DNA from 4 places in the Rahnella sp. 2050 genome. Region 1 is predicted to be linked to each of the others. Evidence: predicted binding sites of a transcription regulator. Region 1 holds the regulator's gene; each other region holds the start of a gene.
The links. Region 1 encodes CRP, which controls carbon source genes, mostly activating them, when cyclic AMP is high. Its sites were predicted from a motif close to ATGTGANNNNNNTCACAT; they were not measured.
Positions count from the first base shown of each region.

Region 2: a site for CRP is predicted at 4,497-4,514, ahead of mlc (sugar metabolism global transcriptional regulator Mlc). Genes of this name have one in related genera too.
Region 3: a site for CRP is predicted at 4,369-4,386, ahead of udp (uridine phosphorylase). Genes of this name have one in related genera too.
Region 4: a site for CRP is predicted at 2,877-2,894, ahead of garD (galactarate dehydratase). Genes of this name have one in related genera too.

Region 1 is NZ_JBEPKE010000004.1:364,898-372,900, forward strand. It holds gene ABIC79_RS17705 (aminodeoxychorismate synthase component II) at 1-566, shown strand, start outside; gene argD (bifunctional acetylornithine/succinyldiaminopimelate transaminase) at 690-1,907, shown strand; gene ABIC79_RS17715 (YccS/YhfK family putative transporter) at 2,603-4,678, opposite strand; gene crp (cAMP-activated global transcriptional regulator CRP) at 4,740-5,372, opposite strand; gene ABIC79_RS17725 (OsmC family protein) at 5,735-6,142, shown strand; gene ABIC79_RS17730 (phosphoribulokinase) at 6,146-7,015, opposite strand; gene allS (HTH-type transcriptional activator AllS) at 7,151-8,003, opposite strand, start outside.
Region 2 is NZ_JBEPKE010000001.1:275,645-283,647, forward strand. It holds gene ABIC79_RS01155 (MDR family MFS transporter) at 1-1,461, opposite strand, end outside; gene ABIC79_RS01160 (hypothetical protein) at 1,630-2,133, opposite strand; gene bioD (dethiobiotin synthase) at 2,173-2,859, opposite strand; gene mlc (sugar metabolism global transcriptional regulator Mlc) at 3,183-4,406, opposite strand; gene ABIC79_RS01175 (LysR family transcriptional regulator) at 4,574-5,473, opposite strand; gene ABIC79_RS01180 (MFS transporter) at 5,614-6,906, shown strand; gene ABIC79_RS01185 (ABC transporter ATP-binding protein) at 6,953-8,003, opposite strand, start outside.
Region 3 is NZ_JBEPKE010000009.1:17,322-25,324, reverse strand. It holds gene ptsP (phosphoenolpyruvate--protein phosphotransferase) at 1-232, shown strand, start outside; gene fsa (fructose-6-phosphate aldolase) at 244-906, shown strand; gene ABIC79_RS22570 (dienelactone hydrolase family protein) at 1,000-1,827, opposite strand; gene katE (catalase HPII) at 2,011-4,293, shown strand; gene udp (uridine phosphorylase) at 4,517-5,278, shown strand; gene ABIC79_RS22555 (DedA family protein) at 5,444-5,971, shown strand; gene rmuC (DNA recombination protein RmuC) at 6,129-7,670, shown strand; gene ubiE (bifunctional demethylmenaquinone methyltransferase/2-methoxy-6-polyprenyl-1,4-benzoquinol methylase UbiE) at 7,812-8,003, shown strand, end outside.
Region 4 is NZ_JBEPKE010000005.1:86,628-94,630, forward strand. It holds gene garR (2-hydroxy-3-oxopropionate reductase) at 1-390, opposite strand, end outside; gene garL (2-dehydro-3-deoxyglucarate aldolase) at 374-1,144, opposite strand; gene ABIC79_RS18420 (MFS transporter) at 1,205-2,548, opposite strand; gene garD (galactarate dehydratase) at 3,100-4,671, shown strand; gene exbD (TonB system transport protein ExbD) at 4,743-5,177, opposite strand; gene exbB (tol-pal system-associated acyl-CoA thioesterase) at 5,187-6,107, opposite strand; gene ABIC79_RS18440 (TRAP transporter substrate-binding protein) at 6,630-7,607, shown strand; gene ABIC79_RS18445 (TRAP transporter small permease) at 7,664-8,003, shown strand, end outside.

The sequences.
Region 1 (8,003 bases):
TGATCGACAACTACGATTCCTTCACCTACAACCTCTATCAATATTTTTGCGAGCTAGGTGCAGAGGTGAAAGTGATGCGTAATGATCAGCTGACGCTCACCGACATTGAACAGCTTTCCCCCTCACATCTGGTGATTTCTCCCGGTCCGTGTACGCCTGATCAGGCTGGCATTTCCCTGCAAGCGATTGCCCATTTCTCCGACCGTTTACCGATACTTGGCGTGTGCCTCGGGCATCAGGCGATGGCGCAGGCGTTCGGCGCGAGCATCGTCCGCGCCCGGCAGGCCATTCACGGCAAAACATCCCCTGTCCGCCATACCGGCAGGAGTGTCTTTACCGGGCTGAATAATCCGCTGACCGTGACGCGCTACCATTCGCTGGTGGTCGCGCCACAGACGCTGCCCGATTGTTTCGAGGTTACTGCATGGACAGAACGGGATGGTGGTCGTGACGACATTATGGGCATCATGCACAAAACCTTGCCGCTGCATGGCGTTCAGTTCCATCCTGAAAGCATTTTGAGCGAGCAGGGGCATCAGCTTTTGGATAATTTCCTTAAAATCTAATCAGTTAATATTGCTGAAAAAATTACTTACCCATCAGATGCGATTTCTGTTTGCCTGTGTGTGATTTTTTATGCATATTTTGTGATTATATTTTCATATCAATGGTCGTGAGGGAGAAGGGTAATGGCGGAAAAATCATCGGTAGATCGGGGCACATTCGATAGAGTTATTTTGCCGGTTTATTCACCTGCGAAATTCATTCCCGTGAAAGGTAAAGGCAGTCGCGTGTGGGATCAGCAAGGGAACGAGTATGTTGATTTCGCCGGGGGTATCGCTGTGACGGCGCTTGGACATTGCCATCCGGCACTGGTGAAAGCGTTGCAAGAGCAGGGCGAAACCCTGTGGCATGTCAGTAACGTATTTACCAATGAACCCGCCCTTCGACTGGCGCAGAAGCTGATCGACGCCACCTTTGCCGACCGCGTATTCTTCGCCAACTCCGGCGCTGAAGCCAACGAAGCGGCCTTTAAACTGGCGCGCTATTACGCTTCGCACCGTCACAGCCCGTACAAAAGTAAGATCATCGCTTTCCATAATGCCTTCCACGGTCGCACGCTGTTCACGGTTTCCGTGGGTGGCCAGCCGAAATACTCCGACGGCTTCGGCCCGAAACCCGCTGATATTGTGCACGTGCCGTTCAACGATCTGGATGCCGTAAAAGCGGTGATCGACGACCACACCTGCGCCATTGTTGTCGAGCCTGTGCAAGGGGAGGGCGGTGTCACACCTGCGACCAAAGCGTTTCTGCAAGGTCTGCGTGAGCTTTGTGACAAACATCAGGCGCTGCTGGTGCTGGATGAAGTACAAAGCGGCATGGGGCGCAGCGGCAAGTTGTTCAGCTACATGCATTACGGCGTGACGCCGGACATCCTGACCACTGCTAAAGCGCTCGGCGGCGGTTTCCCGGTTTCCGCCATGCTGGCAACCGAAGACGTGGCCTCGGTGATGGAACCGGGCAAACATGGCACCACCTACGGCGGTAACCCGCTGGCCTGCGCCGTCGCTGAAGCCGCGCTGGATATCATCAATACGCCAGACGTGCTGGCCGGGATCAACGAGCGCCGCGAGAAATTCATCAGCGCGCTGGAGGCCATCAACCAGAAATATCACATCTTCAGCGAGTTCCGCGGTCAGGGGTTGCTGATCGGCGCCGAGCTTTCTGATGCGTATAAAAACCGCGCCGGAGAATTCCATGCCGCCGCGGCAGAATTCGGATTGATGATGCTGGTCGCCGGACCAAACGTGATGCGGTTTGCGCCATCGCTTGTTATCGACTTCGCGGATATTGAAGAAGGGATGGAAAGGTTTGAGAAAGCCGTGGGGAAAGTTTGCGGGGGGTGATCCCCACGCCTCCGTCTTTAAACGCTTGATCGAGACAATTTCGGTTTCTCACTAACATTTATCACATGGCCTCTCGCGCCGAAACCGACCAAGAGGGAAAAGTGCTTTTTCCCTCTTGGATCTCCCTTCGCTTTTTCACTGCGCGCTGTCGCGGGCACGGCGGACATGTTCTGGCGCATTAGTGTGTGGCGCAAAATGTCATCGCTGCGCGATTCCCGAATTTCAGGCTTCGAGCCATAGGTCTCGAACCGTTCATTCGGTGCCATTTTTGAGCACGCCAATCGACATTTCTAAAAGATAAAACCCTTCTCCTTTTGAATTTAGAATCCTGCGGGCGATTCAGAAATCTTGCTGAACGGAGCGGCTTCGAGACCAGTGGCTCGAAGACCGAGAGAAGGAACCGCAACGCGGCAAGATTTCCAGCCTGTCGCTGTGGTTGCTGGAACATAGCCTACGAGCGAAGCGCGCAGTTTAAGACGTGGAGATTCCAAAGAGGGCTCGTCTTAGCCCTCTTTGGTCGGTTTCGGCTCGGTGAGTTAAGCGAACACGGCAATTGAAAAACCGAAACTTTCTCAATCCGTTTAAAAGAACGCCAGTACACGGCATCCGTACTTGAGAAACCGAGATATTCGCAATTTCAAAAAGCAGTCTGGCTGCAAGCCAGTAAAACGGGGATTTGAAAGGGGCATCCCCCTTCACGCCCGCCGCGTCAGCCAGATCCCATGATGCGGCCTCTGCTTCCACGCCAGTGACGAGATGGTATGCATCACGCTGAGATGTGAAATTACGCGCCGCAGATGGCGTTCCATTTCGGTCAGTGGCATATCCGGGTGAAGTTCCGGCGCATTAAACAGGTTGTTCTCGCTGCCCGGCCCGTCGTAGAGCAGTCGTTGCTGACAGCTTTGCAGCGCGATTTCGCAGGTCTGTAAATACTCTGTCGCCAGTTTTTCCGGCAGCATGTAATGCTCGCGGGCGAGGATCGTCATCGCGTTGATATGCTCAACCACAAACTGACTGTGCGTCACCCACAAACGCATATCCGCCAGATAATGTGAGTTAAAACCCGGCTCCTGCATCGCCTGATTTAGCGAAGTGAACAGCTTATTGTGCGCCTGATTGACCTGCATACGGGTGTACGCCAGTTTGGCGGTGTCGGGGCTTTCCTCGAGCAGCAGGCGGATAGCGTCCTGATAGATTTCCAGCGCCTGGTGTGCATTCTGGCGCAGCAAACCGCTTTGCCATTGCGGCCACAGCCAGATAGTGCCACCAAAGGCCAGCGCGCAGCCGATCAGGGTATCGACCAGTCGTGGTACCAGAAAATGCACGCCGTTCATCGCCAGCAATTGCAGGGTATACACTGCAGTCACCGTCATGCCGACCATCGCCAGTCCGTAGTTTTTGCGCAGAACGGTATAGGACAACAGGGTGATCAGCAACATGCACAGCAGCGTGGTGCCTTCCGGCAGTTCCAGTTTGAGCAAGCCTGAGGCAATCAGCAATCCGGCCAGCGTACCGAGTGCACGGTGCTGGATCCTCACCCGCGTGGCGTTATAACCGTTCTGGCTGACCAACATGATAGTCAGCAAGATCCAGTAGGGTTTGGGCAAATTGAAGAACAGACCCAGACTGCTGCCAATCGCCAGAATAATGCCCAAACGTGCGGCATTACGCAGTGCCACGGATTTGAAGGAAAGATAGCTTTTCAGCGCGGGCCAGAAGGGCAAACGCGGCTGGGTGTTCATCAGGTCACGTTTGTACAACGGCCGCTGTGTGCGTAACAGACGGGCAATGCGGCTGAAATGGTAATAACAAAACTGACCTACCGGATTGTCCGGGTTGCGCGCGGCGATTTTCTCCAGCGCGGTCAGCTCATTGGCCATCGTAAAGCGCCCGGATAAACGGTGATAAAGAATATCGTCGGCAATCACCCGAAGACGGGTGGAAATCACCTGTGCATTTCGGCGGATAACCGCTTCGGCATGGCTTTCCTCCACCAGTTTCTGCACTTCTTCCGGCTGATGCAGGCTCACTGTAATGTGCTCCTGCAAATCGAGCGCCACCTGAAAACGCTGAAACAGCCGCTTATGGTGATGATGATGTCCGTGCTGGGGCAACATGTGTAATTGCTGATAAAGCAGGGCAATCAGGTCGATAACCTGCTGCTGGCGGGCTAGCAGTGGGGGTAACGCGGTTTCGGGATCGGTATGTTGCGTCAGCAGGCTGTACTTGGCTTCGAAATAATCCGCGAGTTGCAGATAGAGCTGGCTGAGTGTTTCGCGCATCGGCTGTTCTTCCGAAATACGAAACCACGCCCAGTTAAACAATCCGTACCAGGCTGTGCCAGCGGCGAACAACACCGGGGCCTGCCACATCGGGCGCACGCCCACCATACTCAGCGTGAAGATAGTCGCCACCAGCGCACCGGGCAGCAGGCGCGCATGCAGCGGGCTGATTTCACCGGTGACGCCGAGCAGTAACGCCAGCGACAGCATGATCAGCGGCAGCGGTATATGCCAGCTTTCGAGCATCAGTTGCAGCAGAAGGCTGCTCACGGCAAAGAGTGAACCGCCGACGAGCAGGCGTTTGAAAAAGCGTTTATGCGGGGTATCCAGACCGGCGATGTTACAACAGGCCGGGCAGAGGGAAAACAGCAGGCCCATTTGCAAATTGCCAAACAGCCAGCAAATGCCAACAGGTAAGCACAACACCAGCGTCTGGCGCAGCGCGTAGTTCACTTCAGGATGGTAAAACAGTCTTCGCCATAGCGTCATGGGTAAAGCTTAGCCCATAAAAAAGGCGCGACAGTGTTTTGCCGCGCCAATTTTTGAGGGATTAACGTGTGCCGTAAACGACAATCGTTTTACCGTGTGCGGAGATCAGGCTTTGATCTTCCAGCATTTTGAGAATGCGTCCGACTGTTTCACGTGAACAACCGACGATTTGGCCAATTTCCTGGCGGGTAATCTTGATTTGCATCCCGTCCGGATGGGTCATTGCATCAGGCTGTTTAGCCAGATTGAGCAAGGTTTGAGCGATACGACCGGTAACGTCAAGGAAGGCAAGGTTGCCGACTTTCTCTGACGTCACTTGCAGACGGTTGGCCATCTGCGCGGAGAGACGCATCAGAATATCCGGGTTAACCTGAATCAGCTGGCGGAATTTTTTATATGAAATTTCAGCCACTTCACAGGCAGTTTTAGCACGTACCCAGGCACTGCGTTCCTGACCTTCTTCGAAGAGTCCCAGCTCACCGATGAAGTCACCTTGGTTAAGGTAGGACAGTATCATTTCCTTGCCTTCTTCATCTTTAATCAGGACAGCAACTGACCCTTTCACGATGTAGTAAAGCGTTTCGGCTTTTTCACCCTGGTGAATCAGCGTACTTTTAGAAGGATACTTATGTATATGACAGTGAGACAGGAACCATTCAAGAGTCGGGTCTGTTTGTGGCTTGCCGAGAACCATTTGCTATTATCCTCTGTTGTTATCGCTGCCCAAAATCACAGGGCTCAGAGTTCCCTGTACGGCACTTCAAATCCAAAGCGCCCTTTCAGCATATAACTCTCCAGAAATGCTGCAAGCGGATGTCGGAGTGCAACAGCCTGTTTATTGCTGTCATCACCGTGGGTTCTGTACTTAAACCGCAAAAACCGTCACCGCAATTTACTGGAAAGTATGTTTCGGCTTTGTTTGTAGCACAGGTTTGAGATGCTGTCTTCTGTTGTCTCGCTTCAGCATGATGGCGATCGGGTTACGTTGCCAGATTTTAGGTGAAAGGGTACTCTGAGAGCAGATTTCGACAAGTTTATTCACCGGGAGAATAGTTCATGCATGCACGTGTCAAATGGGTTGAAGGACTGACATTTTTAGGTGAGTCTGCATCGGGTCATCAGATTTCAATGGATGGAAACGCGGGTGATAAAGCCCCAAGCCCGATGGAAATGTTACTGATGTCCGCAGGGGGGTGTAGTGCAATCGACGTGGTGTCAATTTTGCAAAAAGGTCGTAATGACGTGCGTGATTGTGAAGTGAAGCTGACCTCACAACGCCGCGAAGAAGCGCCGCGTCTGTTCACTCACATCAATCTGCATTTTATCGTCACCGGTAAGGATCTGACCGATAAGATTGTTGAACGTGCGGTCAGCCTGTCTGCCGAAAAATACTGTTCTGTGTCTCTGATGCTGGGTAAAGCGGCCACAATCACCCACAGCTTTGAAGTGATTGCAGCCGAATAAAGTTTACTCGATCTTCTTGCCTTCCATCAGGCGCTGCACCAGCGGCGCCATGATCAGCTCCATCGCCAGCCCCATTTTGCCGCCCGGCACCACCAGTGTTTTGATGTGCGAGATAAACGACCCTTGCAGCATGGCCAGCAGATACGGGAAATCGATGTCATCCAGTCCCTGAAAATGAATCACCACAAAGCTTTCATCCAGTGACGGAATGGCTTTGGCGGCAAACGGGTTCGAGGTGTCGATGGTGGGTACCCGCTGGAAATTGATGTGTGTGCGGGAAAACTGCGGCGTAATGTAATTGATATAGTCATCCATCGAACGCACGACGGAATCCATCACCGCTTCACGGGAATGCCCGCGCTCGCCGGTATCGCGCACCAGTTTCTGGATCCATTCGAGGTTGACGATAGGCACTACGCCGACCAGCAGGTCGACCTGCGCGGCAACGTCAATTTTGTCCGCCACCACACCACCGTGTAACCCTTCGTAAAACAAAATATCCGTCGGTTCCGGCAACGCCTGCCACGGCGTAAAGGTACCCGGCACCTGATTGTAGGGAACGGCTTCGTCATAAGTATGCAGATACTTACGTGAACGGCCAGTGCCGGTTTTACCGTATTCGATAAAGCTTTTTTCCAGCAAACCAAAGTCATTGGCTTCCGGCCCGAAGTAGCTGATATGACGTCCCAGATCGCGCGCCTTGCGTATTGCCGCATCCATTTCAGGACGGGTGAAATGATGAAAACTGTCGCCTTCCAGTTCCGCCGCACGCAAACCAAGCTGCTGAAATATTTTACGAAATGCCACGCTGGTGGTCGTGGTGCCTGCACCGCTCGAACCGGTCACGGCAATAACAGGATGTTTGGCTGACATAATGCGCTGTTCTCCATAAAGGTGATGCAGGCAGGCGAGACGCGGTCTTTTCTGTGGTCGAAGATCTGGCGTCAAGGCTGCGCATAATTAAGCCTATTGTTACCATATTTATTCGCGAAGCCAAAGAGGGCATCACTATTCTAAACCCGCCAGCAACGGTTGGATCAGCGGGTCTTTCTGGTGGAACAGAGAAACAATGTCATGCAGCGCCTTGCCTGTGTACTCCTTTTTCCACGCCAGACTGAGCGGGGAAGGGGCGCGCGGATAGCGGATTTGCCGGGCGATCAGCTCGCCGCTGTCGAGATATGGCTGGCACAGATGGCGCGGCAGAAAACCGATACCCATTCCCTTCAGGTGACAGGCCAGTTTAGTCGCCACATCTGCCACGATGATCTGCCGTTGCCCGGTCAGCAACCAGGCTACCCGCTTGTTCAGATGGCGCGAGGTGTCTTCCACATTGATGGCAATGTACTGACGCAACACCGCTTCTTCCAGCATGCCAGTGATGTGCTGCAGCGGATGAAAGGGCGCATGAACAAAAATCCAGTCCACTTCACCCAGCGGCAGCAGATTCACGGCGTTAGAAAGAGATTCGGTGCCGGTGACGCCAATCGCCAGCTGAAAATCTTCGTACAGCAGCGTATCCCATACCCCCATGTAAATCTGTCGTGTGAAAGTGAACTGCGTGAACGGGTAGCGCTGCGTCAGACAGCTTAATAACGCCGCCAGAGTTTCAGGGCAGTACATCAGATTGTTCACCACCACATTCAGCTGGCGCTCAATGCCGTCGTTAATCTGCTGCAGTTCTGCCGGTACACCCTCCAGCCAGGTTAGCCACTGGCGACATCGTTCAAGCAGATGCTGTCCGGCGGGCGTCAGCGACACCGTACGGGTCGTGCGGTTGAGCAATAACGTCCCGGCACTGTCTTCCAGCATCTTAATTCGATAGCTGATGGTCGCGGGCGTTTTATGCAGCATCTCTGCCGCG
Region 2 (8,003 bases), on a different contig from region 1:
GTCACCGGAGGGGATCAGTAAACCGGCGGCGACTGCCAGTACCGAAATCACTGCAGACACCACAAATACCCAGTGCAGCGACGCCGCCACGCTGTCGGTCAGAGCACCCAGTTGCTGGCTATCCATTGCGCTGCGGGTGGCTTTCTCCATCAACAGCTGTACCGGATCGTTTACCTGCGGCAGACGATATTGCAGATTCAGATTCAACGTTGCGCCAAGCACCGCGGTGCCAATGGCGGAACCCAGCATACGGGTAAAGAGTGTTGAGGCCGTCGCGATGCCGCGGATAGCCGGTTCAACGCTGTTTTGCACCGAGACAATAAAGGTGGTATTACACAACCCCATGCCCGCGCCAATCGAAAATGCCGCCAGACGCGCCATCCACAAACCGGACGATGGCGAAAGCAGCAACAGCGCCAGACTTCCGCCGACCAGCAATAATCCGCCAATGACCGCCGTTGCACGGTATGAAGTCGCCTGCATCAGACGGCTGCTGAACATGCTCGCCAGCGGCCAGCCAATCGACATCAGCGCCAGCGTGGTGCCCGCCTGTAACGGCGTTCCGCCGAGTACGCCCTGCACATAGGTTGGCAAAAATGCGCTGATACCCATCATGGTGGCGCCAATGATCAACCCGCCAACATTTCCGGCAATAATCACTTTGCTTTGCCACAGCGCCAGCGGGAACAAAGGCTCCGGCGTTTTACGCTCCTGGCGGATAAGCAGCCATACGCTGCAAACGGCTAATGCCATCAGTGCCAACGCCCAGTAACCCAGCACTTCAGCCTGCAACAGCGCCAGGAGTAAGGCCGCGACAGAAAGGGTCAGATAACCGGTACCGGCCAGATCCAGCTTATGTGGTTTACGCTGTCCGTCCGGCGGCAGGTATTTCACCAGAATGATCATCGCCACCAGGCCGACAGGCACGTTCACCCAAAACACCACCGCCCACGGAAAATGGGAAACAATAAACGCTCCCATCAGCGGGCCGACAATCGCCGAAACGCCCCATACGCTGGACAAATATCCCTGCGCTTTTGCCCTTTCCTGCGGGCCGTACACATTGGCAATCAGCGTGGTGGCTATCGGCGTGATTGCCCCTGCACCCAGTCCCTGCAGGGCACGAAAGCCGATCATCCAGCCAAGCGAAGGGGCGAATCCGCACAGAACAGAGCCGATCAGAAACAGCGTGGTACCGATGAAAAACATTTTCCGGCAACCATACAAATCCGCCAGCCGCCCGTAGATGGGTACGCTGATCGCCTGCGTCAGCAGATAGACGGCAAACACCCAGCCGAGCAGCGAGAACCCACCCAGATCGCCAATAATGGTCGGCATCGCCGTCGCGACAATGGTCACTTCTACGGCGGCCATAAACATCGACAACATGCAGGCGGCAAGGATTAGAGGTCGGTGAGAAGATTTAACAGCAGACTTTACTTCAGGATGATTGACGGCCATGTTCTTTGTTTTCTTTAGCATTGTTTTGATGAGTGCACGCAGGCAGATACCAAATTATAGACAAAAAAGAGGCGCCGGGTTTGCACACAGCGCCTGTTAAGGACAGTTTAATTATGACAACATCAGTTATAAGTGTTGACTAAAAAAGATGATTTATTGAGAAAGCGATTATGCGTCCTCTGGCCTGAATAAATGGATGGGTAAAGTGAGGCGTACGGGGGCTAATAAGTTGGAAAAAGCCAATGACCGGGAGGGAGCAAAATGTCCACTACCATTAGTCCAGCGCGTCAGTCGCCCGGCACTAAATACGAGCTCACCAGCGAAATAAACTCCGCGTTCCCTTTCTATTATCACTCCCCCTTTTTTATGTTCACAGATACCCGTAAGAGAAGTATATCCATGGACATTTTGATAATCTGCCTTGCCGCAAATAACAGCCCCCGGAGCATCATCCATGATAGCAAACACCCAGCCACCTCCATTTGGTACAAGGGTGCGTTGAGGATCCATTATATTAACAAGTTTATAATTTCCCGCCGCCTCACGGATAACTTCATAAACATATAACGGATTAGCGGGCTCCTGATCGACACATTTAGGGTCGATCACTTTCATCATTTTGCGTTTAAGCAACATGCTGTTCAATTTTGAATATTGCTGTTTTTCAATCACTTAATACCATCCATGATAAATTTTAAAAAACCGTCAGCCTCATACTTTAATCACCATTTCCAGGTTAAAGCTGGACAGGTCGATAAACTTCGCCATATCGCGGCTTTCCGCACGAGGTAAATACGGAATTTCACCGAGCAGCGGTGCGGAAATATTGGCGCTGAGCGCATCAATCGTTTCCTGGTAGTGAGCCAGACAGGGATTAATGCGGTTCGCCACCCAACCAAGCAGTGGTAAACCATCCGCAATAATCGCCTGCGCGGTTAATAACGCATGGCTGACACAACCTTCCTGAATACCTACCACTAATACTACCGGCATATTTTGCTGGCGGACCCAGTCCGAATATAAAAGATGCGGTGTGATCAATGTTCTCCAGCCGTCGCACCCTTCAACTACAACGGAGTCAGCCTCCTTACGCATGAAATTAAGACCGTTAGTCATTATTTCAAAAACATTTTCAGGGACCTGGCTGGCATAAATATCTTCATCAGCTAATGCCAGCGGAGTTATTTTATTAAAAGGATAAGAAATTGAAGATGACTGCTGGAGCGTTACCGCATCTTTATTTCGAACCCCGTCGGCCAGCTCCTGACTGCCTGTTGCAATAGGTTTATAGCCTAAAACGCAGCGATCCTGCGCGGCTAAAGCCTGAAGCAAGGCACGTGTGACAATGGTTTTACCTACACGGGCATCCGTACCCGTGACGAAAAAGTGCGTTAACATGGAATTCAGGCTCCGGGATCTCTCCGTCTTATTGAAAGATAGTCTCCGGTAAGAACACACCGCCAGAGACAAAGTCACGACAGAAAGTCTAGGCGATGCGGGATGAGAGCGGTTTGCGTTAGCGCAATGTTTTGTTGACTGTCCATGCAGTTAATGCCGAGGGCTTATATTTTTTTATTTACCAACACAGGTTAATGATATATCCCAATTAATGGGAATTATGACAGGGCGGCAAGGAAGAAAGTCCCGATGCGCTGACGAAGATCAAGGATTCGGGCGAACAAATGCAGCCAATGCAGAAGTAACTTCAATTTTGCAGGATATTAGCCTTGCAGTAATTTAATTAACAGGGATCCGCTATATAACGCATCTTTCACTAACGCCGCGCCGGGCATCGTTCCCTGATTATAGAATTGTGTCGATTCAAGTTTGATATTTTCGCTATAGGCGGGAAGCGATTGCTGCTGAATACAGGACATTATCGCGGGATGGAGAATATCCTGAGATAAATTCAGCGGTGAGCCGATCAGCACTTTCTCCGGATTAAACAGATTAACCATGATCGCCAGAATGCGTCCAACGCTTTGTCCGACGCTGATGATCACATCACGCGCTAGCTGATCGCCACGGTTTGCTGCATCACACACGGCCTCGATAGTCAGCGACACACCATGCAGTAAGCTGGCCGGAACCGGGACCGTTAACCGCTGACGAACCAGATCAAGAATGCTGTCAGTGCTGGCGACAGTTTCAAGGCAACCGTGATTGCCGCAATAACAGCGCTTGCCGTAAGGATCGACCTGCGTATGGCCGATTTCCGCCACACTGCTGCTGCCCGCGTGCAACACGCGCCCGCCCGTGATCACCCCGGCTCCGACGTTGTGATCAATCACCACCTGTACCACATTTTTACAGCCCCGGGAGGCACCGTATAGCAACTCGGCCAGCGTCCAGGCACCGATATCGTGCTGCACATACACCGGCAAACCGGTGTGCTCAGACAGCGTGTCGCCCAGCGGCATATCAAACACGTCATGATAAAACGGCATGCGGTGCACAATGCCACGCCGTGCGTCGATCATGCCCGGTAAGGTAATGGCGATGGCGGTGAGACGTTCGAGTTTGCGCTGATGACGGATAAAAAACTGATCGATTTCCGAAATAATACGTTTAAGCAGAGGTTGCGACGCCTGTTCCGGCAGCGGGAGGACTTCTTCTACCACCAGTTTACTGCTGAGATCACGCAGACCCAGGGTAATGGAACCGAGGCTGATACGTGCTGAAAGATAATGCCAGGCCTGCGTATCGAGCGCTAAACCAATGGCCGGACGCCCGCGGCTACCGGGATCCTGAAATTCAGTTTCCAGCACCAGATGCGCCTGGATTAACTCACGAACTATCTTGGTGATACTGGCAGGAGCCAGTTGTGCTTTTTTTGACAATTCAATGCGCGAAATAGGACCAAACTGATCTATCAGGCGGTACACAGCACCGACATTGGTTTGTTTTATCTGATCTATATGTCCTGGTTGCCCGTCGGGGATCACTCAAGGAACTCCTGTTATTTTCGCGCTTCAAAATAAAGATTAGGGCTATGTTGGAGTTTTTGTTATATGTCGTCAACTATTTGATTCGTTATGTGATTTGGTGCACAAATTGCGCGAAAACACGCTCAGAATTGACTGGAAATACAGCATCTTCTGACTTCGCCTCCTTATTCTTCGTGTAACAACAAATCCATAAATGCCCGGGCTGCGGCAGTCGCAGGACGCCGTGCGTGATTCACCAGCCAAAGCGCTGTCGTGCCCTGTAGCGTGCCAAATCGCAAATACCTCACCCCTTCAACCTGAATACGCAGATAAGAAGCGGGCAGAATTGACACCCCGAGACCGGCCGCGACCAGGCCGATAATGGTCAGCGGTTCGCCGACTTCCTGAGTGATATACGGCGTGATCCCCTGCACTTTGAGCTGGCCGAGTATATCGTCGTAAAGCGACGTGCCGACATCTTTGGAGAAAAACACAAAAGGCTGATCGGCAAGGTGCTGAAAAGTCAGTTCACCCTCTTTAAGCGCATTCAGCGGATGGTCTTTGTGCACCACAGCAATCAGCGGCTCGGACAGCACAAGATGGTGTTCCAGCTCCTCCGGTAACTCGCCATTACGCATAATGCCCAGATCCAGTTTTCCCTCCAGTAACGGTTCGATCTGCTGTTTGCTGTTGAGCTGCTCAATGCGAATATTGACATCCGGATAGGTCAGACGAAAACGGTGCAAGGTGCGGGAAACACGACGTAAAAACGGTGCCGAAGAGGTCAGCCCGAGGGTCAGATTGCCAGACTCGCCGCGATGAATGCGTGCCGCCTGAGCGGACGCCTCACCGACACGCTGCAAAATCTGCCGGGCTTCCGGCAGAAACGCCTGTCCCGCCTGCGTCAGCCGCACGCTGCGGTTGTTGCGGTAAAACAGCGCGGCGCCGAGATGGGTTTCCAGCGCCTGAATTTGCTGGCTCAGCGGCGGCTGGGACATGTGCAGACGTTCCGCTGCCCGGCCAAAATGCAGTTCCTCGGCAACAGCGATGAAATAACGTAAATGACGCAGTTCGATGTGGTTCATGATGTGGATTAATTCGCCCGATTGATACTTTAAACATATCGTTTTTGACTGATTAATATATTAGACAATAAACCTCGCAGCGTTAAAATTCTTATACATTTTAAAATTAAGTTTTACAGCCCCCGTATTAAGGACTTCCAGTGAAAACCTCCCGGCGGATTTCCGCTGCACCAGCCAGTGATTCAGTTAACGACGACGAGTTAAATCCTGAAACCCCCGTCGCCCGCTCCGGACTTAAAACTCCTTTTATCAAACGTGGTACGCCGCAATTTATCCGCGTCACCCTTGCGCTGTTTTCAGCGGGTCTGGCGACGTTTGCCCTGCTGTATTGCGTCCAGCCAATTCTGCCGGTGTTGTCGCATGATTTCGGCGTTTCACCGGCCACCAGCAGCCTGTCGTTGTCGTTGTCCACCGGTTTAATGGCGATTGGCCTGCTGTTCACCGGGCCAGTTTCTGATGCCGTCGGGCGTAAATCAGTAATGGTGGTGGCGTTATTTCTCGCTGCGGGCTGCACGCTGGTCTGTTCCTTTATGCAAAGCTGGGATGGCATTCTCATCATGCGTGCGCTGATCGGCCTGTCGCTGAGCGGCGTGGCGGCAGTCGCCATGACTTATCTCAGTGAGGAAATCCACCCGAGCGTGGTCGCTTTCTCGATGGGCTTATACATCAGCGGAAATTCTATCGGCGGCATGAGCGGACGTTTAGTCAGCGGCGTGCTGACGGATTTCTTCTCCTGGCGTATCGCCGTTGCCGTCGTTGGTTTCTTCGCTTTCGCGGCGGCAATTATGTTCTGGCGCATTCTGCCGCCGTCAAAACATTTCCGGGCAAGCTCGCTGAAACCACGCAAGCTGCTGATTAACTTCAAGCTGCACTGGCGCGACAGCGGCTTGCCGCTACTTTTCGCCGAAGGTTTCCTGCTGATGGGGAGTTTCGTGACCATGTTTAACTACATCGGTTACCGTCTGCTTTCATCGCCCTACAATCTGAGCCAGGCGATTGTCGGCATTATCTCTGTGGTCTATCTGATGGGTACCTACAGCTCGCCGAAAGCCGGTGCGCTGACCGGTGTTTATGGCCGCGGCCCGGTGCTGATCGGCGCAACAGCGCTCATGCTGCTGGGGATTTTGATCACCGCCTTCTCGCCGGTCTGGCTGATTTTCATCGGTATGATCCTGGTTACCGGCGGGTTCTTCGCCGCCCACTCCGTCGCCAGCGGCTGGATCGGGCGTCGTGCACGCCGCGCAAAAGGACAGGCTTCCTCGTTATACCTTTTCAGTTATTACGCAGGGTCGAGCGTCGCCGGGACATCAGGCGGATTCTTCTGGCACTCATTTGGCTGGTACGGGATTACCGGGTTTATCAGTTTGATGCTGATTGCCGGTGTCGGTGTCGGCTTTAAGCTGATGAGCTTATCTGAGGCGAAAGCGGTTTAACTTGTTTGCTCCTCACCCTTCGCAGGGGGAGGAGCAAACCCAAAATCTACTCCCCTAATTTCCCCATCCGCCGCTGGCTATCTCCCTCAAACAACTGCATTCGTGCAGTATCAATCTGTACCCACACGCGATCCCCCGGCGCGGCACCCGATCTCACCATGCTGTAAACACTCAGGCTTTCACGGCCAAATTTACCGTGGATCAGTTCGCTCAGACCGGTCGGTTCAATCAGCGTGATGTCCAGCGGCACGGCGCCCGGCGCACCCTCTTCGCACAGCACAATGGCTTCAGGGCGGACGCCATAAATCACCTCTGAACCACTTTGCAGATTCATGATTGAAGGATCCACCGGCAACGTTAATTCCGGCGTAATCCGTAACTGCGGTGCAGAATCACCCAGTTCCAGTGTGCCGTTGATGAAATTCATTGAAGGCGACCCGATAAAGCTGGCAACGAATTTATTGGCCGGTGTGTCGTACAGTTCCAGCGGCGTGCCGACCTGCTGGATCAGGCCATGATTAAGCACCACGATACGGTCGGCGAGCGTCATGGCTTCGACCTGATCGTGCGTCACATAAACAATGGTGTTTTTCATTCTCTGATGCAGGCTTTTGATTTCAATCCTCATCTGCCCGCGTAACTGCGCATCCAGGTTGGAAAGCGGTTCATCGAACAAAAACACCTGCGGTTCGCGCACGATCGCCCTGCCCATTGCCACCCGCTGACGCTGCCCGCCGGAAAGCTCTTTCGGGCGGCGATGCAGCAGCGCGGTCAGTCCGAGGATATCGGCAGCTTTATTTACCGCAGCCTCAATCTCCGCTTTCGGGCGTTTTTGCACTTCGAGGCTGAAGCCCATGTTGCGCGCCACGGTCATGTGCGGATACAACGCATAACTCTGGAATACCATTGAAATGTCACGGTCTTTCGGCGCCACCTGATTCATCAGACGCGAACCAATATGAATGTCCCCCGCCGTCGCCAGTTCCAGCCCGGCGATGGTGCGCAGCAGGGTCGATTTACCGCAACCGGACGGCCCGACCAGCACCACAAACTCGCCGTCTTTAATGGTCAGGTTGATATGTCGCAACACTTCGACA
Region 3 (8,003 bases), on a different contig from region 1:
GCAATCGACTATCAGCGTCGCGAAACTCCCGCAACCGGTGCGGTGGGGCGATGAAGAAGCGCAGTTTGTCATCATGCTGACTCTCAATAAACACGCTGCAGGCGATCAGCATATGCGGATTTTCTCAAAGCTGGCGCGACGGATTATGCATGACAGTTTCCGTGATGTGCTGATGCATTCCACCACCGCAGCACAGATTGAAGCGCTGCTTAAACAAGAACTGGAACTCTGACAGGAGAGAATATGGAACTTTATCTGGATACGGCTGATATCAGTGCAGTAAAACGTTTATCGCGGATTTTACCGTTACAGGGTGTGACCACCAATCCGAGCATTGTGGCTAAATCGCAGACTTCCGTGTGGGAGGTTTTGCCCGGGCTTCGTGATGCATTAGGTGGTGAAGGGAAACTGTTTGCACAAGTGCTGGCGAATCAGACCGAACAGATAGTGGAAGAAGCTGAACTGCTGCATTCCCGCGTGCCGGGGCTGGTGGTCAAAGTGCCGGTCACCGCCGCCGGTCTGGCAGCGATTAAGATCTTACGTACCCGCAAAATTCCAACGCTGGGAACCGCGGTGTATGGTGCCGGGCAGGGACTCCTGTCGGCGCTGGCCGGAGCAGAATATGTCGCGCCGTATGTTAACCGGCTGGATGCCCAGGGGGGAGATGGCATTGCGATGGTGACGGAGTTGCAGCAATTGCTGTCCCTGCATGCGCCGCATGCCAAAGTGCTGGCCGCCAGTTTTAAAACGCCGCGTCAGGTTCTGGCCTGTCTGCTGGCAGGTTGTCAGTCGGTCACTATCCCGGTGGACGTAGCGGAGCAATTTATCAGTGCGCCTGCGGTACAGGCGGCTGTCGATAAATTTGAACAAGACTGGCAGGGTGCCTTTGGGCAGTTGTCGCTGTAATGGGTTAACTTCCCGTAAAAAGCCCGGCAGGAAAAACCTGTCGGGCTTTTGTCATTCTGGTCGGTGTCCTTTTACTGCACACCATACTTTTTATTACTTAACCCCATACTGCGCAAAGAAATCCAGCATCCGTTGCCAGCCGTCGGCGGCGGCTTCAGCGTGGTAACTCGGGCGATAATCGGCGTTAAACGCGTGGCCCGCTTCCGGATATACCACGATTTCCGCCGTAGCATTGGCTGCGCGAATGGCCTGACGCATGGTTTCAATGGTATCCAGAGGAATGCTGGAATCTTCTGCGCCGTATAAACCCAGAACCGGTGCATCCAGCGCGGCGGCGCGGTCAACCGGATTTGACGGGCTGGTCAGCGTTTTATCGCCGACCAGTTTGCCGTACCACGCCACGCCCGCTTTCAGCTGCGGATTGTGCGCCGCGTACAGCCAGGTAATGCGCCCGCCCCAGCAGAAACCTGTGATGCCTAATTTAGAAATGTCCCCGCCATGTTGTGATGCCCAGTGTGCAGTGTGATCGAGATCTGCAAGCACCTGCTGATCCGGCACTTTACTGACCAGTTTAGCAAAAAGCTCACTGATTTCAGTGTAGTCACGCGGGTCGCCCTGACGGAAGTACAACTCCGGCGCGATGGCCATATAACCCTGTTTCGCCAGACGGCGGCAGATATCCTGAATGTGTTCGTGTACACCAAAAATTTCCTGCACCACCAGCACGATCGGCAATTTACCGGTGAACTGTTCCGGACGGGCGAGGTAGGCGGGCATATCTTCGCCCTGCGAGGGTATGGTGGTCTGGCCTGCGTGCAGCCCGTCAGTATCGGTATGGATAGTGGTGCTGGCGACGGGAGTGACGGCAGGGGCAAAGCTGGTCGGAGCCTGTTTCAGGGTAAGCAATTCTTCTTTTTTCATTGGGGTCTCCAGGCAAGTGTCCATACGAAAATCTGTGGCTATGGATTAAAACTATAGCCGGAAAGCATGAACAGCAAGGCGCAAGAGATGTTCTATAGTTAAAAGTTAATCAGGAAAGTCATCATGGAAGATTTACAGAACGTCTACAGAACACCCGAAACCTTTGTCGAGGAGCTATGTTCAATGTCAAAATCACCCTCTAAAGTGACCAAGAAAAGCGAGTCAAAATCGGTAAGCCGCGCCCCCGCCACGGGCATTGAATCTTCACAGCCAGGCCTGGGGGATCTTGCGCCCGGCGATCGTATTTATCAGCCTTCGCCACAACCGACACCGCCAGGAAAAGAACCGACAGCGTCCGGCAGTGCGAAGAGTCCGGAAAATACCAATGCTAAACTCGATGCATTAGAACGCCACCGCAAAAATGGTGAAAAACAGCCGCTGACCACCAATCAGGGCACCAAAATCTCTGATGATCAGAACTCGCTGAAAGCCGGAAATCGTGGCCCGACACTGCTTGAAGATTTCATTCTCCGTGAAAAAATTACTCACTTCGACCATGAGCGCATTCCCGAACGTATCGTTCATGCGCGGGGCGCTGCGGCGCACGGTTATTTCCAGCCCTATCGCAGTATGAAGGCGGTGACCAAAGCCAGCTTCCTGTCTGATCCTGAAAAGAAAACGCCGGTATTTGTGCGTTTCTCTACCGTTCAGGGTTCCCGTGGTTCGGCAGATACCGTGCGTGATATCCGCGGCTGGGCGACCAAGTTTTATACCGATGAAGGCATTTACGACCTGGTCGGTAACAATACACCGGTGTTCTTTATTCAGGATGCCCATAAATTCCCTGATTTTGTGCATGCGGTAAAACCCGAACCGCATAACGAAATCCCGCAGGGAGCGAGTGCGCACGATTCCTTCTGGGATTACGTGTCCCTGCAACCGGAAACCCTGCATAACGTGTTCTGGGCGATGTCTGACCGGGGCATTCCGCGCAGTTACCGCACGATGGAAGGTTTTGGCATCCATACTTTCCGTTTCGTGAATGCAAAAGGCAAAGCCACTTTTGTGCGTTTCCACTGGAAACCGCTGGCCGGAAAAGCCTCTCTGTTATGGGATGAAGCGCAGAAACTGGCCGGGAAAGATGCCGATTTCCACCGCCGTGATTTGTGGGAAGCCATCGAAGCCGGAGATTATCCGGAATACGAACTGGGTGTGCAGTTGATCCCTGAAGAAGATGAATTCAAATTTGATTTCGACCTGCTCGACCCGACCAAACTCATCCCTGAAAAACTGGTGCCGGTAGAACTGATCGGCAAAATGGTGCTCAACCGTAACCCCGATAATTTCTTTGCTGAAACCGAGCAAGCCGCGTTCCACCCGGGGCACATTGTGCCGGGCATAGATTTCACCAATGATCCGCTGTTGCAGGGGCGACTGTTCTCTTACACCGACACGCAAATCAGTCGTCTGGGCGGGCCTAATTTCCATGAAATTCCGATTAACCGGCCGACGTGCCCTTTCCATAACTTCCAGCGTGACGGCATGCACCGTCAGGACATTGATACGAATCCGGCGAACTACGAGCCGAATTCCATCAACAATAACTGGCCGAGGGAAACACCTCCGGCAGCGTCCGGCGGTGGCTTTGAAAGTTATCCTGAACGGGTTGATGCAGAAAAAATCCGTCAGCGCAGTCCGTCATTTGCCGAATATTATGCCCATCCGCGCCTGTTCTGGCTGAGCCAGACAACAGCGGAGCAGGATCATATTATCGGCGCTTTCTCATTTGAATTATCGAAGGTGGCGCGGCCGTATATCCGCGAGCGGGTCGTGGATCTGTTAGCGCATGTTGATCAGACGCTGGCGCAGAAAGTGGCGAAAAATCTGGGTATTACCCTTTCCGCTGACACCCTGAAGATCAAGCCGCCGAAGCCCGTGAATGGGCTGAAAAATGATCCGTCGCTGAGTTTGTATGCCAGCGGTAAAGGCACGATCAAAGGGCGGCAGGTGGCGATATTGCTGGGTGAAGGTGTGAATGCGGCGGATGTTCTGGAAACCTTACAGGCACTTCAGGCCGCTGGCGTTCACCCTAAGCTGCTGGCCAGTCACTTAGGGAGTGTGACTGCCGATGATGGTTCTACGTTGCCGGTTGATGCTACGTTTGCCGGATCGCCTTCCATCACCGTTGATGCAGTGATTGTTCCGCATGGGCATATCGACGCACTGCTGATGAATGGCGATGCACGGCATTATGTGCTCGAAGCCTACAAACACCTGAAAGTGGTGGGGCTAAGTGGCGATGCACGCCGCTTCAAATCGCTGCTGGGGCTGACGGATGATGTGCCGGAAGAGGGCGTTGTGGAAGGTGAAAAAGCAGAAGGAGCGTTGCTGAAGGCGTTTCTGAAAGACATGCTCAAACACCGGATCTGGTCGCGCAGTGCGGCGGCAGATGCCGTTCCTGCCTGATTAACTGTAACTGATAAACAGGCAATCCCCGGCAGCGGAGATTGCCTGTTTAAAATTCCCTCACCCCTCCTTATTTTGTGACTTGAATCACAAAATAAATGTATGTGAAATTCCTGTTGTTACATCATAGTGACGACCGTCACGAAATAACGTCACAATGTTCAGTACAGTTGCCGGGTGTTCCTCCTGCCAATAAATGACCTTACACACAGAGGAGTTTGTTATGTCTCAGCCTGAAGTTTTCCATCTTGGCCTGGCCAAAAAAGATTTAAACGGCGCGACGCTGGCGATTGTTCCCGGCGACCCTGAGCGCGTGGAAAAAATTGCCAAATTGATGGAGAACCCGGTTCGTCTGGCTTCCCACCGCGAATTTACCTCATGGCGTGCTGAGCTTGATGGCAAATCTGTGATTGTTTGCTCAACCGGTATTGGTGGCCCTTCGACCTCTATTGCGGTTGAAGAACTGGCGCAACTGGGGATCCGTACTTTCCTGCGAGTCGGCACAACTGGTGCTATCCAGCCACACATCAATGTCGGTGACGTTCTGGTCACGACCGCTGCCGTTCGCCTTGATGGCGCGAGCCTGCACTTTGCGCCGATGGAATTCCCTGCAGTAGCCGATTTTGCCTGCACCACCGCGCTGGTTGCGGCGGCAGAAGCCGTGGGTGCCGCGACGCACATTGGCGTTACCGCCTCTTCTGACACCTTCTATCCGGGTCAGGAACGTTATGACACTTACTCTGGCCGTGTTGTCCGTCGCTTCAAAGAATCGATGAAAGAGTGGCAGGAAATGGGCGTCATGAACTACGAAATGGAATCCGCGACTCTGCTGACCATGTGTGCAAGCCAGGGCCTGCGCGCGGGGATGGTGGCGGGTGTTATCGTGAACCGCACGCAGCAGGAAATCCCTAATGCGGAAACCATGAAAAAGACTGAAAGTCATGCGGTGAAGATTGTTGTAGAAGCAGCCCGCAGGCTTATTTAGTCCCTATAAAACTAAAACAACCACATCACATCATCACATCAATGGGCTGCCTCTGGCGGCCCATTTTTTTGCCCTGCTAAGCAGATCTGTTAAGGTCATGTTAGTAATCCATCTGGAATAATTGATGAACCTCCTCCCGAATCTCTGACAAAAGGAACTGCATTTTTGACTGTTCACGACCTTCTTGAGTACACCACTACCTTCATCCGCGCCCATCAGGTGTGGGCTGCACCGATCGTTTTCTTTCTGGCTTTTGGTGAGTCTCTGGCATTCCTTTCCCTGCTGCTACCGGCAACGTTTATCTTGCTGGGACTCGGCGCGCTGATTGGCGAAACCGGTATTCCGTTCTGGCCCATCTGGGCCGCCGCCGCCGCAGGCGCTTTCCTGGGAGACTGGCTTTCTTACTGGATTGGTGCCCGTTATCAGGATCGGGTTGGCAATTTCTGGCCTTTCTCCCGCCATCCGCAAATGCTGGTTCGTGGACATGCTTTCTTTGAAAAATGGGGCATGCCCGGGGCTTTTATCGGCCGCTTCTTTGGCCCGCTTCGTGCCGTTGTGCCACTGGTTGCCGGTATCTGCGGTATGCCGCAAAAATATTTCCAGATTGCGAATGTGACGTCTGCACTCATCTGGGCTTTCGGCATCCTGGCGCCAGGTGCTTTCGGCATTCAGTGGCTGAGCCGCTGGTTTTGAATGCTGCTCTCTGTGGCTGGCTATCGCAAGGGGGCAAATACAGAGAAATTCCTTTTTGGAAGACGTCTCGCAAAGGCTCAATGCAACAGAAAATAGACTGGACATCCATACAGCCTGACATTACCTTGGCCGCAAGAGACTTTAAGAGGGAAATCGCGTGGATATCAGCATCCTGACAGCCCTGGGGGCGGGGTTAATGGGCTTACTCGTAGGTTGGCTTATCGCCAGCCTGCGCCAACAGCAACAGCAGACGGAGTATGAAACGCAGCGCCGTTTGCTGGAACAATCGCTGGAACAGGCTAAAGCGGAAAATGATACGCACAAAAGCGAGCGGCAATCAGGGCAGCAGCAACTGCGTGAGGCTGAACTTGAGCTGCGAAAACTGCATAGCCTGCAGGCGGCCAGTCAGGAAAAATTACAACTGCTTGCCCACTGGCAAAACGAGTGTGAGCAACTGAATCAGGAACTGCGTGCGCAGCGGGAAATCAACAGCGCGCAGGAAGCAGAGTTGCGTGAGGTTTCAACCCGTCTGGATGAAACCCGCATGGCGGCTGAAGAAAAGCAGCGTCTGCTGATTAACAGCGAACAGCGCCTGAGCAGCCAGTTTGAAAATCTGGCTAACCGGATTTTCGAACAAAATGGCCGCCGTGCCGACGAACAGAACAAGCAAAGTCTCGACAAGTTACTGTTGCCGTTGCGCGAGCAACTGGATGGTTTCCGTCGTCAGGTGCAGGACAGCTTTGGGCAGGAAGCCCGTGAACGCCATACGCTGGCGCATGAGATCCGCAATCTGCAGCAACTGAATGTGGAGATGGCCCGTGAAGCCGTCAACCTGACCAAGGCACTGAAAGGTGACAACAAAACGCAGGGCAACTGGGGGGAAGTGGTGCTGAGCCGCGTGCTCGAGGCTTCCGGTTTACGTGAAGGGCATGAGTACCAGACTCAGGTCAGCGTGCAGGTTGACAGCAACAGCCGGATGCAACCTGATGTGGTCGTCAGGTTACCGCAGAATAAAGACGTAGTGATTGATGCCAAAATGACCCTGGTCGCGTATGAGCGCTATTTCAACAGCGAGGATGACAGCGAGCGGGAAGCGGCACTCAATGAACATATTGCCTCGGTGCGCGGACATATCCGCCTGCTCGGGCGCAAAGATTACCAGCAACTTCCCGGTCTGCGCAGCCTCGATTATGTGCTGATGTTTATCCCTGTTGAGCCCGCTTTTCTGCTGGCTATCGACCGTGAGCCAGAATTGATTAGCGAAGCGCTCCGGCACAATATTATGCTGGTCAGCCCGACGACCCTGCTGGTGGCGCTGCGAACGATCAGTAACTTGTGGCGCTATGAGCATCAGAGTCAGAACGCCAAACGTATCGCCGACCGCGCGGCACGTCTTTACGACAAACTGCGGCTGTTTGTGGATGACATGGAGTCGATGGGACAAAGTCTCGACAAAGCGCAGGGAAGTTATCGATCCGCGATGAATAAACTCTCGCAAGGCCGTGGTAATCTTATCGGACAGGTGGAAAGTTTCCGCGCGCTGGGTGTTGAAGTTAAACGGCCTATCAGTCCGTCTCTGGCTGAAATAGCGAAAGCGGAAAATGAACCTGAAGACACCGCATCTCTGCCCGATACCTCTGATGCGGAAGAAGAACAGACGCTGAACCCGGGTGAGTTAACTCCCCACCAGCAGACATAGCGGGTCAGAGGGCCTGCACTGTATTTGTGATTCAATGCATGAATTTTTGCAATATGTTGAATCACCATCGGTGATGGGGCTTTCGAACGGGTTCTGATACACTTCTCCCCAAGAGTTCGACTGAAAAAGCAGGCATAAATAATGGAAAAGCAGACGCCGGAAACCACCCATTTTGGTTTTCGTACAGTAGCCAAAGATGAAAAACAGGAAATGGTGGCAGAAGTCTTCCATTCCGTTGCGGCAAAATATGATTTGATGAATGATCTGATGTCTTTCGGTATTCATCGCATCTGGAAACGCTTCACTATTGATTGCAGCGGTGTCCGTCAGGGA
Region 4 (8,003 bases), on a different contig from region 1:
TTGTTTAGCGGCCAGCGCCTCACTGATTTCACGACTTGCCAGCGGCGCGATAGAACTCATGTCGATGAAAATGGTGCCCGGACGAGCGCCTTCAATCAGACCATTTTCGCCCAGCGCCACGTCTCTCACCTGCGGCGAGTTTGGCAGCATGGTGATGATCACATCAGAAACCGCAGCCACCGCTTTTGGTGTGTCTGCGGCTGTCGCGCCGAGTTGGACAATTTCGCCGACGGTATCCTGATTGCGGTCCATAACGACCAGCTCGTAACCTGCTTTCAGCAGGTTTTTGCTCATAGGCTTGCCCATGATGCCTAAACCAATAAAGCCAATTTTCATTCGGGTATCCTCTTTATATTGATGTAATGAGAGCGAATCACTGGGTGAAGCGATCGCACAGCGCCTGTGTGCCTGCACGGAAAACGCCTAAATCACTGCCGACAGCCACGAAGGTCGCTCCCCACTCCAGATAACGGCGCGCATCCGCTTCAACCGGTGCCAGAATACCGCTCGGTTTGCCATGCGCTTTTGCACGCGCAAAGATGTGACGGATAGCGGCCTGCACGTCCGGGTGTCCGGCGTTGCCCAGATGACCCATGCCTGCGGCCAGATCACTCGGGCCGACGAAAATGCCATCGATGCCATCAACGGCAGCAATCGCGTCCAGATTATCGACGCCCTGCTGGCTTTCGATTTGCACCATCACCGCGATGTTGTCATTGATGCTGTTGAAGTAATCCGGCACGGTGCCGAACATGTTGCTGCGGTGGGAAACGGAAACGCCGCGGATCCCGGCAGGCGGATAACGGGTCGAAGCAACGGCCAGCTCAGCCTGTTCCTGTGTTTCCACAAACGGCACCAGGAAATTGTAGAAACCGATATCCAGCAGACGTTTAATCACCACCGGATCGTTGAATTGCGGACGAACTACCGGCGCGCTGCGGCTGCCTTTCAGCGCCATCAGCTGCGGCACAAAAGTGCTAACATCGTTTGGCGCGTGTTCGCCGTCGAGCAGCAGCCAGTCAAAACCTGCGAGGCCAAGCACTTCGGTTGAGATCGGGCTGGATAATGCTGACCAACAGCCAATCAGGGTTTTCCCTTGCAATAAGTCCTGGCGGAACCGGTTTGGAATCATTTGATTACTCATATCTGACCTCATAAAAGGGGGCAGAGCCGGGATGCCCGGATTACCCCGCATCGCAATTTACTATTTCTTAAGTTCCAGACGTTTGATATCGCCGACCACCAGCAGATAGCAAAGCATCGCCATCAGTGCTGAACAGCCCACAAAAATTAATGCCATATTGAAAGAATGCAGACCTTTCACGATGTAGCCGATCACCAGCGGCGTCACGATGGAGGCCACGTTACCGAACACGTTGAAGATGCCGCCGCACAGACCGATGACTTCTTTTGGCGCAGTATCCGCAATCACTGGCCAGCCGAGCGCTCCGAAGCCTTTACCGAAGAACGCCAGCGCCATCAGGGTGACGACCAGTACGTTATTGTCCGTGTAGTTACACAAAATGATGCTGGTGGCTAATAACATGCCCAGCACGATAGGAATTTTACGCGCCACGGTCAGCGAGTAGCCGCGTCTGATCAGAAAATCTGAGAACACGCCACCCAGCACACCGCCCGCAAAACCACACAGCGCAGGAATTGCGGCAATCATCCCCACTTTAAGAATAGACATGCCCTTTTCCTGAACCAGATAAATCGGGAACCAGGTCAGGAAGAACCACGTAATACTGTTAATGAAATACTGTCCGAAGAAGATCCCAAGCATCATGCGGCTGCTCAGCATCTGACGAACGTAGCTCCATTTCGGGCCGTTTTTCGCGCTGTCCGTTTTCTTGTGGTCGATATCAACAACGGCACCGCCGTCTGTCAGATACTCCAGCTCACTTTTAGAAATATGTGGATGTTCCGGCGGGTTGTGAATGAATTTGATCCACACCAGCGTCAGGACAAAACCCAGCACGCCCATCACGATGAAAACATGTTCCCAGCCCCAGGCATAAGTCAGCCAGCCCAGTAAAGGCGAAAACAGTGCCAGTGAGAAATACTGTGCGGAGTTAAAAATCGCGGAAGCCGTGCCGCGTTCAGTGGTCGGGAACCAGGCAGCCACAATACGGGCGTTCGCCGGGAAGGATGGAGCTTCGGAGAAACCGAGCATGAAACGCAACATGAACAGCGTCAGTGCGCCGTACGCCAGCGGGAACCAGCCCACAAAACCCTGCAACAGGGTGAACAGCGACCAGAAGAACAGGCTGTAGGTGTACACTTTTTTGGAGCCAAATCTGTCCAGCAGCCAGCCGCCGGGCAATTGCATAATCAGATAAGCCCAGCCGAACGCGGCAAATATTTGTCCCATGTCGGCAGCATCCAGGCCCAGCTCACGCGCGACCTCGGTTCCCGCGATAGAGAGCGTGGCGCGGTCAGCGTAATTCACCGCCGTGATTAAAAAGATAATCAGCAAAATATAGTAACGGATATGGGTCCGTACCTTACTTTGCGCGATTGTCCCGGACTGAGATTGAATGTTCATGGTGACCCTCATTGTCATAATGCGAAAATTTTTCAGGGAGCTCACCGTTATTGAAATAACGTTTTTCGTTCACCTGTGGTTATTCGCCGTACAGCGTCTTAATTCGAAACAGGCAATAAACACTTTATTTATGATCGCCTGAAATTTACCTGTATTACTTTCAACGTCACCTTCAGAGGGCCAATACAGTATAAAAAGGAGGCCACGAAATAACACTGTGCATTCGCCCAAGAATAGCCCCGTTGATTGTGACTATTCTTTTGCATCCACACATCGGTGTGGGAGGAGAATCACAGATTGTGTGGAACCGATAACCGCTCAAATCAAAGGGTGATTTACATCACATTTATTCTGTCACCTGCCACACAGAATGACGTTCATCGGGCAAAAAGCTGGTCAGTTGCACAATGAGGTTGCCGGAAGACTGCCTTATAATGGATGCCATACCCTGTATTACCAGAGCATGTTTACAAGAACATTATTGAGCGTCAACTTCAGATAATTTACCGGAATTTTTTGTTCCGGGATGTTTAATAAACGCGGAGACAGTTATGTCACGTAATAAAGATAAAGAACACGCTACCGAAGCGCTTTTTATTAAAGTTCATGAAAGCGATAACGTGGCGATTATTGTGAATGACAACGGCTTAAAAGCCGGCACCCGATTTGCGAACGGTCTGGAATTAATTGAGCATATTCCGCAAGGCCATAAAGTGGCGTTAGAACCCATTGCTAAAGGCGGCGATATTATTCGTTACGGAGAAGTCATTGGTTATGCCGTACGGGATATCGCGCAGGGCAGCTGGATTGATGAATCCCTGGTGGAATTACCGGTCGCCCCTGAACTTTACAGCCTGCCGCTGGCCACCCGTGTGCCACCCGCGCTGCCACCACTCGAAGGCTATACCTTTGAAGGCTACCGCAATGCCGACGGCAGCGTCGGCACCAAAAATCTGCTGGGAATCACCACCAGTGTGCACTGCGTGGCGGGCGTAGTGGATTACGTAGTGAAAATCATTGAACGTGATTTACTGCCGAAATTCCCCAACGTCGACGGCGTCGTGGCACTGAACCATTTGTACGGTTGCGGTGTGGCGATTAACGCTCCTGCGGCCATTATCCCGATCCGTACCATCCACAATCTGGCGCTGAACCCGAACTTTGGCGGCGAAGTCATGGTGGTCGGTCTGGGCTGTGAGAAGCTGCAACCCGAGCGCCTGCTGGAAGGCACGCCGGATGTGCAGGCGATTTCACTCGATGACACGCACATTGTGCGTTTGCAGGATGAGCAACATGTCGGTTTCCAGTCGATGGTTGACGATATCCTGACGGTCGCACAATTTCATCTGGAACGCCTGAACCGCCGCCAGCGCGAAACCTGTCCGGCTTCCGATCTGGTTGTGGGCACACAATGCGGCGGCAGTGATGCCTTCTCCGGTGTCACCGCCAACCCGGCAGTCGGTTACGCTTCGGATTTGCTGGTGCGCTGCGGTGCAACAGTGATGTTTTCAGAAGTCACAGAAGTGCGCGACGCTATCCATCTGCTGACACCGCGTGCAGCGGACGTCGACGTGGGTAAACGTCTGCTGGAAGAAATGGCCTGGTACGATAATTATCTGTCGCTGGGTCAGACCGACCGCAGCGCCAACCCGTCTCCGGGCAACAAAAAAGGCGGTCTGGCTAACGTGGTTGAAAAAGCCCTGGGTTCGATTGCTAAATCCGGTACCAGTGCGATTTCAGAAGTGTTGTCTCCGGGACAACGTCCGACCAAAAAAGGCCTGATTTACGCCGCCACACCTGCCAGCGATTTTGTCTGCGGGACACAGCAACTGGCTTCCGGTATTACCGTTCAGGTATTCACCACCGGACGCGGTACGCCATACGGCCTGCTTGCCGTGCCGGTGATTAAAATGGCAACACGTACCACGCTGGCAAACCGCTGGCACGATCTGATGGATATCAATGCCGGGACAATTGCGACCGGTGATGCCACCATCGAGGATGTGGGCTGGGAACTGTTCCATTTCATTCTGGACATCGCCAGCGGTCGCAAGAAAACCTGGTCAGACACCTGGGGCATCCATAATGCGCTGGCGGTGTTTAACCCGGCGCCGGTAACCTGAGTTACCGTTTTGCGGATAAACGAAAGGCCAGCAATGCTGGCCTTTTTTGTGCGTCTGATTTGATTCACAACTTACTGCGCCGCAGCGGCACCGGTTTGTTCTGCACCCACCAGCCCGACTTTCAGGTAACCGGCTTTACGCAAGTTATCCATCACGCTCATCAGCGTTTCGTAATCGACACTTTTGTCCGCGCGGAAGAAAATCGTACTCTGCTTGTTACCCTGAGTACGCTGATCCAGCATCGCGGTCATATTATCGCTGTTCACGGGCGTGTCGCCGAGGAACAGTTGCTTGTCAGCTTTCACCGACAGGAAAATCGGTTTCTCCGGACGCGGCTGCTGTTTTGCCGTCGAAGCCGGTAAATCCACCCGCACATCAACGGTGGCCAGCGGTGCCGCCACCATGAAGATGATCAGCAATACCAGCATGACGTCGATAAAAGGCGTGACGTTGATGTCATGCATTTCACCACTTTCGTCGATATCGTCGTTTAACCGAATAGCCATAATCTGTTATTACCCTACGCGTAACTGACCTGTCTGACCGCGTGGCGCATTGCCTTCGCTGGCAGCCAGATCCAAATCACGGCCCTGTAACAGGATAATCTGCGCCGCCACATCGCCTACCTGATGACGGTAAGAGGTGATGGTACGGGCGAAAATATTGTAGATGACCACCGCAGGGATAGCCGCAACCAGACCCACAGCCGTGGCCAGTAAGGCTTCGGCGATACCCGGTGCGACGACCGCCAGATTGGTAGTCTGCGTCTGTGCGATACCGATGAAGCTGTTCATGATGCCCCATACGGTACCGAACAGACCGACGAAGGGAGAGATTGCTCCGATGGTCGCCAGAATACCGTTGCCACGGCCCATGTAACGACCCGCGGCGCTGACGCGGCGCTCAAGGCGAAAACCGGTACGCTCTTTAATGCCGTTGTTGTCAGTCGATCCGGCAGACAGTTCCAGCTCGTTCTGCGCATCGCGGATCATCTGCGCGCTGATGCTGCTGGCAGCGAAACTTTCAGCCTGCTCGGCGGCTTCGTCCAGCGTACGAACGGAGGACAACGCATCAAATTCACGGCGCATACGGCGTTTGCCCGTGAAGACTTCCGCACCCTTGCTGAATAACAATGCCCAGGTGACCACAGAAGCCAGCAGCAGACCGATCATGACGGTCTTCACCACCACATCAGCGTGATGGTACATGCCCATAACAGACAAATCGGTTGGGATCACGGGTGCCGTCTCTGCTGGCGCGGGTTGCATCACCGGAGCTGGCGTTGCGTCACCGGTCGCCGGTGCGTCAGCCGTTGCAGGTTGAGTTGCTGCAGAATTGACGGCTTGTCCCGCCGGCGTCGCAGGTGCAGCCATCGCGTTGCCGCTCAGACCAGCAACCAACATTAACGACATCAGTAATGAGGTCGCCTCTTTCATCTTATTGCGAGCCGTTTTCACGCGTCGCCTCCAGCCAGAATCAGTGTGTAGAAGGAATGAATAACGCCGAATGATATCAAAGAAAAAGGCCTAATTGATAGTCGTTCTCATTATTATTTACATTGTCCCGCCTGCCGCCCGACGTGTCATTGACAGATGACAAGGTTTTTCCTGTTTGTACAAAGGTTGAACAATTTAACCTCCGTCACACTTTCAAAAAAAATCACACAGTAAATCAATCATCTGAGCTTCATTACTCAAGTTAAAACAACGTTTTAAATATTAAGCAACAGCTTTTTACATTTGTTACGAGTTTGTGATAACGCTCAAATACCGCACAACAAAAAATAGGATAAAGTGCATTCACTGGCGAAGACCTCACACCGGCACGTCATGCATCCCTATCATTTAAAAGCTTATTCAGACATTTTTCAAAATGAACCGGCAACGCCTCTGCGCCCGTCCTGTTCGATACTTGTTCACATTTATCTTTCCCTTACCGAGTACCCTGGAGACAAACTGATGAAAATGCAAAAAGCACTTCTCAGCCTTTGCCTGAGTTCCGCGACCCTCTTATTTACGCATGGCGTGTCAGCACAAACGCTGAAAGCCGCCGACGTGCATCCGCAAGGCTATCCCAACGTGGTCGCCGTCCAGCACATGGGCGAAAAACTGCAAAAGCAAACAGACGGACGCCTCGAAATTAAAACGTTTCCGGGCGGCGTGCTGGGAGATGAAAAGCAGGAAATTGAACAGGCGCAGCTCGGTGCGCTGGATATCATCCGTGTGTCGATGACGCCGGTTGCTTCGATTTTGCCAGAAATTAATGTCTTCACCCTGCCCTATATTTTCCGCGACGAAGACCATATGCACAAAGTGCTCGACGGTCAGATCGGTAAAGAAATCGGCGATAAAATCACCAACAACCCGAATTCGCGACTGGTTTTTCTCGGCTGGATGGATGGCGGGACGCGTAACCTGATCACCAAAAAACCGGTGGTGAAACCGGAAGATTTGCACGGCATGAAAATCCGCGTACAGGGCAGTCCGATTGCGCTGGCAACGCTGAAAGCGATGGGTGCCAATCCGGTGGCGATGGGCGTCAGTGAAGTGTTCAGCGGCATGCAGACCGGCGTCATTGACGGCACCGAAAACAACCCGCCAACCTTTGTCGCCCATAACTACCTGCCGGTAGTGAAAAACTACACCTACAGCCGCCATTTCATCATCCCGGAGCTGTTCCTGTATTCAAAAGTGAAATGGGACAAACTGAAACCGGAAGACCAGCAGTTAATCCTCAAACTGGCGAAAGAAGCACAGGACGAACAGCGCGAACTGTGGAAAGCCTATAACGAGAAAGCCCTCGCCACGATGAAAGCGGGCGGCGTGAAATTCTATGAGATTGACCCCGCGACGTATGTCAAAGCCACGCAATCCGTGCGCGATGAATTCGGCAAAGACCATCAGGATCTGATGCAGCAAATCGCTGACGTGAAGTAAACCCTGACACCGGCAGCCTGCGGGCTGCTTCTTTCTGATCTTTCGCCGGGGGATTTATGGTTTCGAGTTATCACACCCTGATGGACATTCTTTACCGCTGCGCGATGTGGATCGCGGGCATCGCGTTGCTGCTGATGGTGGCGGTGATCCCGGTTGGGATCTTTGCCCGTTACGTGATGAACAGCGCCCTGTCGTGGCCGGAGCCGATCGCGATTATGTGCATGGTGACGTTCACCTTTATCGGAGCCGCTGTCAGTTACCGCGCTGGTTCACACATCGTCGTTGCGATGGTCACTGACCGCCTGCCACCTGCGCTGAAAAAATTTTCTGCCCTGCTGGCTGACCTGATGATGCTGGCCATCAGCGTGTTTATTTTCTGGTACAGCCTGCAATTGT